DNA from 3 places in the Parageobacillus sp. NEAU-HV-2 genome. Region 1 is predicted to be linked to each of the others. Evidence: riboswitches for the same ligand, from Rfam matches in the RefSeq annotation. Region 1 holds a riboswitch; each other region holds the start of a gene.
What was found. A riboswitch is a leader RNA that binds a small molecule or an ion and turns the genes downstream of it on or off. The one in region 1 is predicted to bind lysine.
Positions count from the first base shown of each region.

Region 2: it holds a riboswitch for lysine, as region 1 does, so the genes downstream of both, AC1WMD_RS07555 (amino acid permease) here and AC1WMD_RS04505 (aspartate kinase) in region 1, are expected to answer to the same signal.
Region 3: it holds a riboswitch for lysine, as region 1 does, so the genes downstream of both, AC1WMD_RS01795 (amino acid permease) here and AC1WMD_RS04505 (aspartate kinase) in region 1, are expected to answer to the same signal.

Region 1 covers NZ_JBXUJJ010000002.1:200,762-204,031, reverse strand. Annotated here, with positions in the region: gene AC1WMD_RS04510 (YslB family protein) at 1-107, shown strand, start outside; gene AC1WMD_RS04505 (aspartate kinase) at 144-1,367, opposite strand; lysine riboswitch at 1,468-1,648, opposite strand; gene uvrC (excinuclease ABC subunit UvrC) at 1,718-3,270, opposite strand, start outside.
Region 2 covers NZ_JBXUJJ010000003.1:248,263-251,532, reverse strand. Annotated here, with positions in the region: gene tatAY (sec-independent protein translocase protein TatAY) at 63-230, shown strand; gene AC1WMD_RS07555 (amino acid permease) at 256-1,728, opposite strand; lysine riboswitch at 1,850-2,040, opposite strand; gene AC1WMD_RS07550 (YitT family protein) at 2,212-2,796, shown strand; gene AC1WMD_RS07545 (S8 family peptidase) at 2,815-3,270, opposite strand, start outside.
Region 3 covers NZ_JBXUJJ010000001.1:318,815-322,084, forward strand. Annotated here, with positions in the region: gene AC1WMD_RS01795 (amino acid permease) at 107-1,531, opposite strand; lysine riboswitch at 1,612-1,783, opposite strand; gene AC1WMD_RS01800 (M3 family oligoendopeptidase) at 1,942-3,270, shown strand, end outside.

The sequences.
Region 1 (3,270 bases):
TCGAGCAACAAAAGCGCCTCGTCACCGAAGCATTTGAACAACAGAAAAAGCGGCCAAATAAAGTACTCATTATCATTAAATGGGACCGCAAACAAGAGATAGAATAATGGTAAGAAGCCTGCGAGCGCAGGCTTCTGTCATTTTTACGAGCGCACCGCTGCCGCTTCTTCGGCAAGCCCGAATGCTTCGTGAAGCTCCTCGACGGCCGAAACCATATATTTTTCGTCAATGACCGTGGAAATTTTAATTTCTGATGTACTAACCATTTTGATTTCAATTCCTTGATCCGCCAATACTTCAAACACGCGCGCCGCCACCCCCGGGTTTGAAATCATGCCAGAGCCAACGATCGATACTTTCGCCAAGCCGCTTTCATAGTGAACGTCGGCGCCTTCCAGCGCTTGCAGCACTTGAAGCGTTTCCGGCAAATCTTCCGTGCGAATCGAAAAAGAAACAGACGCTGTTTCGGAATTCGTCGCATTTTGAATAATAATATCTACATTGATGCCACGATTGGCAAGCGCCGTAAAAATGGTCGGCAATGCATGTAAACTATTTTCGATTCCATCCACTGTCACTCTCGTTACTTGATCTTCAAATGCAATTCCCCGTACGATTAAATGCTGCTCCATCGAAACTTCCTCCTTTACCATCGTTCCTCTTTCGTTTTCCATGCTCGAACGCACTTCCAGCGGCACTTCATAGTTTTTCGCAAATTCAACGGCGCGCGGATGCAATACTCCTGCCCCTAAATTGGCTAACTCAAGCATTTCATCATAGGAAATCTCTTTTATTTTTCTTGCTGTTTTTACATAACGCGGGTCGGTCGTAAACACGCCGGTTACGTCCGTATAAATATCGCACTTCTCTGCTTTTAACGCCGCAGCCAGCGCCACCGCCGTCGTATCAGAACCGCCGCGGCCGAGCGTGGTGATCTCCCCTGTTTCCGTCACTCCTTGAAACCCAGCAACGATCACAATCGCCCCTTCGTCAAGGTAGCGGCGGATTCTCGTTGTATCTATGTTCATAATGCGGGCATTGCCGTGCATTTCTTCCGTCGTAATTCCCGCTTGCCATCCTGTCAACGAAACAGCTTTATATCCTTTTTCATGAAGCGACATTGCAAGAAGCGCAATGCTCACTTGTTCCCCCGTCGAAAGAAGCATATCCATTTCCCGCTTGCTAGGATGATTGGAGATTTGTTTCGCTAAGTTGACAAGCTCATCGGTCGTTTTTCCCATTGCCGAAACAACAACGACAACGTCATTTCCCTTTTGGGCTTCCTCAATCACCCGATTCGCCACATGTTGAATTCTTTCGATGGAACCAACAGACGTTCCGCCAAATTTTTGTACGATAATTCCCATTTCGTCTCACCCTTTTGCCTAATTTATAAAATAAAAAAACAGCAATGAGAGAAATCTCATTGCTGTGCATCACGAAACGAAAAAACGAATTCGCCCCGCACAGTGAGATAGCTCTCCAAGATGAATCACATCTTGACAGTCCTACATTTCTTAAACGCAGGACCAGCGGAAAAAGCAATGAGACTTTTTCCACTTCGGCGACGCTCCCCTTTCCACATCCGTCTTCGGAACTCATTTTCCTCCGAATGTGTACTCTTGAAGTTCGCACCTCTATCTTCACTTCGGCGTTTGGAAGTGTATAAATATGAAATTTAGGGCAATGATATCAAATTTTTATGCTATTGACAATACTACTCCCGCAATTTCTTATAAATTTTTTCGGCAACAGGGCGCGGAATGTTCGCTTTTTGCAATTCTTCGACCGTTGCTTCTTTCATGTTTTTAATGGACCCGAAATGCTTTAATAACGCTTTTTTTCGTTTTTCCCCAACGCCAGGAATGTCATCTAACACAGAATGAAACATCGTTTTTCCACGCGTTTGCCGGTGAAATGTAACCGCAAACCGATGCACCTCGTCTTGGATGCGCTGCAATAAATAAAACTCTTGACTGTTTCGCTCTAATGGAACGACTTGCGGCGGATCTCCCATGATTAACTCGGATGTGCGATGCTTGTCGTCTTTTGCAAGCCCAGCGAGCGGAATATCAAGTCCTAATTCGTTTTCAAGCACATCCCTTACCGCAGCTAAATGCCCTTTTCCACCGTCAATAATAATCAAATCGGGAAGAGGGAGACCTTCTTTTAGCACGCGAGTATAACGTCTTCTTACCACCTCGCGCATCGATTCATAGTCATCCGGTCCTTCTACCGTTTTGACTTTATATTTTCGATACTCTTTTTTCTCCGGCTTTCCATCGATAAAGACAACCATCGCCGAAACAGGATCAGCTCCATGAATATTGGAATTGTCAAACGCCTCAATGCGATGCGGCGTCGGAATCCCTAATATTTTTCCTAAGTTTTCTACCGCTTTGATCGTTCGTTCTTCGTCCCGCTCAATTAAATAAAATTTTTCTTTCAAAGCAATTGCCGCATTTTTGCTGGCCAAATCAACCAGTTCTTTTTTCTTACCTCTTTTCGGCTGAACGACCGTTACTTCTAGAAGCTGTTCAGCAAGCTCGCCGTCAATGTCAGCAGGCAAAATGACTTCTTTCGGTTTAAAGTGGTTCGCTTTTGAATAAAACTGTCCTAAAAACGTCAGCAATTCCTCATCTGGGTCTTGATACATCGGAAACATCGATGCATCACGCTCAATCAGTTTTCCCTGACGAATGAAAAATACTTGTACGCACATCCAACCTTTGTCATAGGCATAACCGAACACATCACGATCAACAAAATCGTTCATGGTCATCTTCTGCTTTTCCATCGTTGCCTCAATATGGGCGATTTGATCACGGTATTCTTTCGCCCGTTCAAATTCGAGCGCTTCAGCCGCTTTTATCATCTTTTTCGCAAGCTCTTCTTTTACTTCTTTATACCCACCGTTTAAAAAGCGAACGATTTGTTCAACGATTTCTTTATTTTGCTGTTCGGACACCGGATACACGCACGGCGCAAGACATTGTCCCATATGGTAATATAAACAAACGCGGTTCGGCATGGTCGAGCATTTACGCAGCGGATAAATGCGGTCTAACAGTTTCTTCGTTTCGTTTGCCGCCTGTACATGCGGATACGGTCCGAAATATTTTCCGCCGTCTTTTTTCACTTTTCGCGTAATGATTAAGCGAGGATGCTTCTCCGCGGTAATCTTAATAAACGGATAACTATTGTCGCCCTTAAGCATCACATTATATTTCGGATCGTACTTTTTAATTAAGTTCATTTCCAAAATGAGCG
Region 2 (3,270 bases), on a different contig from region 1:
GGCACGCTTCTCGTTTGTATGATATAATAAAAAAAAATGACTCAACATATGGAGTGAATCAAATGAATATCGGATTTGGCGAAATTGCCCTTATCGTTTTCTTCGCGTTGTTAATTTTTGGACCGAAAAAACTGCCGGAGTTGGGACAAGCAGCGGGAAAAACGCTGCGCGAGTTTAAAAACGCGACAAAAGGAATCATCGACGACGAAGAGCACAAAGTACAAAAATAAGGACTTGGCGTTGCATGCCAAGTCCTTATTTTTGTTCTAAATCGCACTCATGCAATGGAATGACTTTTGTTTTTTTCACGAACTTATAGCCAAGCCAGACGATAAGGAAAAGAGGCAACCCGATATAGGAAACAAGCACTCCATACCAATCGATCGTCCCGCCTATAAACGCTGGGTAGTTTTGTCCTAAAACGATAATAGTGCAAAGAACAAAGGCAAAGATCGGACCGAACGGAAACCATTTCGCTTTATACGGTAAATCCTCAAGACTTTTCCCTTGCGCCACATATGCTTTACGGAAGCGGTAATGGCTGATGGCGATGCCAAGCCAAGCGATAAACCCCGACATGCCGGAAGCGTTAAGCAGCCATGTATATACCACTCCATCGCCAAAGAGAGAGGCCAAAAAGGCAAGCGTTCCTAGCGATGAAGTAACAATTAGGGCATTTACTGGAACCCCGCGTCGGTCGAGTTTTGCTAAAAATTTCGGCGCCTTTCCTTCGCGGGCCAAGTCCCAAAGCATGCGAGTCGATGCGTACATGCCGGAGTTGCCCGCCGATAATACGGCAGTTAAAATGACTGCGTTCATGACAGAGGCGGCAAAGGCAATTCCTGCTCTGTCGAACACAAGCGTAAACGGGCTCACCGATACATCACTGTTGGCAAGCTTATCATCTGTATAAGGGATTAACAAACCGATGGCCAAAATCGCCAGCACATAAAACAGCAAAATGCGCCAAAATACCTGGCGAATAGCACGGGGAATGCTTTCTTTCGGATTTTCCGTTTCGCCAGCAGCGACGCCTAACAATTCTGTTCCCTGGAAGGAAAATCCCGCCGCCATAAAGATTCCTAGCATTGCCATAAAACCGCCGTGAAACGGTGCATCTTCGATGGTAAAGTTTTTAAAGCCAATAGCTTCGCCGCCCATGATGCCAAAGATCATGAGGAAGCTGACAATTAAAAAGATGATTACCGTTACCACTTTAATGATGGAAAACCAATATTCCGCTTCGCCAAACCCTTTGACGGATAAATAATTTAATAAAAACATAATCGCCAAACAAATCGCGCTCCATAAAAGCGATGGGCTGTTTGGAAACCAAAATTTCATAATCATCGTCACTGCGGAAAGTTCCGCCGCAATCGTAATCGCCCAGTTATACCAATAATTCCAGCCTAACGCAAACCCTAGCGCCGGATCAACGAATTTCGTCGCATACGTGCTGAAGGATCCGGAAACGGGCATATAGGCAGCCATTTCGGCTAGGCTTGTCATTAAAAAATACACCATAACGCCGATCGCGATATAGGCCGCAAGCGCTCCACCCGGCCCCGCGGTATGCACCGCTCCGCCGCTGGCTAAAAAGAGCCCTGTACCGATCGTGCCGCCAAGGGAGATCATTGTTAAATGGCGTGTTTTTAATTTTCGTTTTAGCCCGCTTTCCGAATGCGAAACAGCTAACGAGTCAGCTGTTGGTTTTGTCAGTGTTTCCATAGTTGAACCACTCCTTTTTGTTATTATAACTTTTACAAAACTAGGATCCTAATAAATAAAAAAGCCGTCGAAGGAGATTCGACGGCAGTATGACTTAGTGACTGCATCCATCAAACTCTCCCACGAAGATAGCGCTCCATACGTGCACCATTCGTGCACGTATGACAGTGTTGCCCCTATTCGGCGACAACCCCAGCCTAAACATCCAGAGAAATGTTCAGGCTTCGGCAGCTTTTCCTTTCCGGTAAAGTCTTTGACGTGCTCTGCGTCTCGTTTACCGTACTCATAAAAGCTGCGACCTCTACTTCGATGGTCGAATGAGCGGCCTTATTCTATTATGCTAATATATTAATACATTATTTCAATAATAGCAACAAAAAAGAGACAAGTATTGATAGATGCTGCCATATAATAGCGTATCGAAGTTTTTCTAGCGCGCCGGTTTGGTGGTAAGCGAGCCGAAAAACGATAGGGTGATCTCCGATGTTAAAAAAAATAATGACCACTATTATTGGCAGTATTTTTCTGGCTATCGGCATCAATGTATTTTTAGTTCCCCATCATTTACTCGATGGGGGCATTATTGGAATTGGCTTAATCGTGAAATATGTTTGGCATGTAAAAGTGGGACTGGCCATCATTTTATTAAGCATTCCCCTTTATATTATAGCTTGGTTTTACTATCGCCCCTTTTTTTATAACAGCCTGCACGGTTTATTGTTTTCTTCCTTGATGATTGATATGTTTTCTGTACTCCGCGGCGTTATTATGCTCGATCCGATTCCTAGCTCTATCATTGGCGGTGTTTTGGTCGGCTTAGGAATTGGTATGATGTTGCGGGAAGAGACGAGTACGGGAGGAACGGATTTATTAGCGCAGTTTATCGCGAGAATGACCAATTGGAATGTGGGAATTATTATTTTTCTGATCGATGCGCTGATTATTACGATTGGCAGCTTTGTCATTGATTCGACTTCCTTTCTTTATTCGCTCATTGTCGTCACCGTAGTAGGGGCGGTGACCACGATGCTCACACAGACGAAGGGATGGAGAAATTACGTGATGTAACAATCCCCATCCATCTGGCTAGCTCGAGCGTCTAGCTAATTCCAGCGCGCGATAAACGTTAATCAAGCCATATCCGTAATACGGATCTTTGCCGCTGTCGCCAAGATCGGTAGCGGTGTCGATAATAATTTGCTTCACCTCATCGTTCGACAAGCGCGGATTTAAAGAACGGATGAGACCGGCTAATGCCGTAACGTGGGGAGCGGCCATCGATGTTCCAGACAGCGCCGCGTATCGATGTTGCGTAAACGTGCTGGCAATATTAGTTCCTGGTGCAACTACATCCAAATAATTACCGTAATTGGAATAAGGGGCAAAGGAAAGATCCTGATTTACCGCGCCGACGCTGATCACTTCCGGATAGGCGGCGGGAAAGCTTGGCTGAGAAGTGCTGTCGTTTCCTAAAGCGGCAACAAGCACAACATCGCGGTCATAGGCATAACGAATCGCTTCTTCCAATACGGCAGAAGGCTG
Region 3 (3,270 bases), on a different contig from region 1:
ATGTCGTGTAACGAGGCTCAAAGATTCAGAAGCGTTATTGATTAACGGAAATGAAAAAAGAAAAGTATAAAAAACGAACGTCCGAAAGCCCGGACGTTCGTTTTCGTTATGCCGACATTCTTTGTTTTTCTTCTGTTTGCTGCGCTGCTTTTTTTACTTGCGGATAGAAGAAGATGCCGCTTAAAAGCAGGATGACCCCAAGCATAAACGTTTTGATATCGGCGGTGCCGGCGATGATAACCCAGACCGAATAAATAGTTGCCAGAGCGGCAACGATTCCATCGATCATGCGGCCCCGTACTGCCCCCTTGTACGTTTCGCCGGTCAGCGTCAGCTTTAATTGGAAGACAGAGGCGATAAAATACGGGACAAGATACGCCAATGTCGCGATGTAGATGACAAAGTCAAACGCCGCTGACATCGAGTTGGAAATCGTCGAAAAAATAAAGATTTGCGCCAATCCATTCGAAAGAACTAAAGAAAAGCTTGGCACTTTCTTTTTATTTTCCTTTAAAAACGCTGGAATAAACAGACCTTGCTTTGCCGCCTGGTACGGCACTTCGGCGCTTAACAGCACCCAGCCAAGCGTTGAGCCGAGCAAGCTGATTAAACCGAGTCCCGCAAGAACGTAGCCGCCGCTTGGGCCTAAAATCGTAACAATCGCGTCAACAAGCGGTTTTTCCGACTGAATGAGTTCCTTTTGCGGCAATACCCCCATGACAAGGATACTAATGCCGATATAAATCGCAAGGGCAATCAACAAACCAAGGATTGTCGCGCGTTTGACGTCCGCTTGCTTGCGCGCACGAGATGCGAAAACAATCGCCGATTCGACGCCGATAAACGCCCACAATGTCGACACCGCTGCATTATTAATTTGTCCTAACAAGCCGATGGAATGACCGGTTTCATCATAACGCGGGACAACGAGCGAGCCGATGTTGCTTTTTTCAAACGCAAATAATGCAATGACGATAAATAGGAAAAATCCAAGCACTTTTGCTGCCGTAGCGAGAAAGTTCAGCTTTCCTGCACCTTCAATGCCGCGCAAAATGATGAAATGCATGCCCCAAAGCAGCGTCGTGCAAACGATAAAGGTGAGCAAGTTTCCTAGTTTTACGTCAAGCGAACCGATCGTAAATAACGTTTGCTTGCTTGTTAAAATTGGGAAAAACGTCGATAAATAGCTGGCGAATGTCGTAATAATCGCCACGTTGCCGGCAAAGTTGCCGATCCAATATCCCCATGAGGACATAAAGCCGGATAGAATCGAGATGTTCGATCCTTTTGGAAACAATTCTTTTGCATAAATTTGCGGTCCGCCGTTTAATTCCGGCTTACGGATCGCTAAGTTACCGAAGACAAGCGCCGTCATTAAGACGCCTGCGCCTGTTAATAGCCACGCGAAAATAACGCCAAGCGGACTTGCCGCTTCCGCGAGCGAGCGCGGCAGCATGAAAATACCTGAACCGACCATATTGCCAACGACAAGCGCCGTTAATAGCCATAATCCTAGCTTTGGTTGTTGCATGACGATGATGCTCCTTTCTTTATCTCAAAAAAAATACACCCTTGCGTTTTCAACGGGTGTAAAACATCCGTTTCCAACTGCCAAACGATAGCGCTCCGCCGTTTTTAACGGCGGCAGTGCTGCGCCTGTTTCGGATGCAGCCCCAGCCTGCGGCGCCAGAGAACACCGCAAACTGAACCCTTTCAGCGAAATTCATCGACCCTCTGCATCTCCTTTCGCTTACTATTGTTCATTGCGGCCTCTATCACAGCGACATTGATGAGAAAGAAAAAATATTCAATGGACGTAATTATTATACAAATTTCGACAAAGTTCGTCAACGAGCTTTTTGATTAGAAAAAAAGGATTTTCCGTGTATGAATGGAATACAATCTAAGATAAGGAAAACGAGAGAAAGGGAAGGGATTGCATTGAAATTTTCTGAGTTTCGCTATGAACGGCCGAACATCGAGAAGCTGAAAGCCTCATTTCAACAGGCGCTGCAATCGTTTCAAAAGGCAAGCAATGCGGAAGAACAGAACGAGGCGATGAAGGAAATCAATCAGCTTCGCAACGATTTCAGTACGATGGCGCAAATTTGTTATATTCGTCATACAATTGATACGAACGATGAATTTTATAAGCAGGAACAAGACTTTTTCGATGAGGTCGAGCCAATTGTTAAAGGCCTTGTGAACGATTATTACCGGGCGCTTGTTTCGTCTCCATTCCGTTCGCAGCTCGAGGAAAAATGGGGAAAACAGTTATTTGCGCTCGCCGAGACGGAATTAAAAACGTATTCTCCGGACATTGTGGAAGATCTGCAGCTGGAAAATAAGCTGACGAGCGAATATACGAAATTGGTCGCTTCGGCGAAAATTTTCTTTGAAGGGGAAGAACGGACGTTAGCGCAGCTCCAGCCGTTTGTCGAATCGCCAGACCGTGATATGCGCAAGCGGGCAAGTGAGGCGCGTTTTGCCTTTTTCCAAGAGCATGAGGAAAAGTTCGATGAAATTTACGATCAGCTTGTGAAAGTGCGCACCGCCATCGCGCAAAAGCTCGGATTTAAAAACTTTGTGGAACTTGGCTATGCCCGTTTAGGCCGAACGGATTATAACGCCGAGATGGTTGCGAAATTCCGCAAGCAAGTCGAAAAGCATATCGTTCCGATTGCCGTGAAGCTCCGCGAGCGGCAGCGGGAGCGCATCGGCGTCGAGAAGCTGAAATATTATGATGAAGCTTTTGTGTTCCCAACTGGCAACCCAATGCCAAAAGGGGACGCAAACTGGATTATCGAAAACGGGAAGAAAATGTACGAAGAACTGTCGCCGGAAACGGGCGAGTTTTTCCGATATATGATCGAGCATGAACTAATGGACCTTATTGCGAAAAAAGGAAAAGCGAGCGGCGGCTATTGCACCTATATTGAAAATTACAAAGCGCCGTTTATTTTTTCGAACTTTACCGGCACATCCGGAGACATCGATGTACTTACCCATGAAGCGGGGCACGCGTTTCAAGTGTACGAAAGCCGCCATTACGAAATTCCGGAATACAACTGGCCAACCTTGGAGGCATGCGAAATTCATTCGATGAGCATGGAGTTTTTCACATGGCCGTGGATGAAGTTATTCTTCAAGGAAGATGCGGAAAAATATCAATTTTATCATTTAAGCGACGCGCTCTTATTTTTGCCGTATGGCGTAGCGGTGGACGAATTCCAGCATTTCGTATACGAAAATCCGAACGCGACGCCGGCG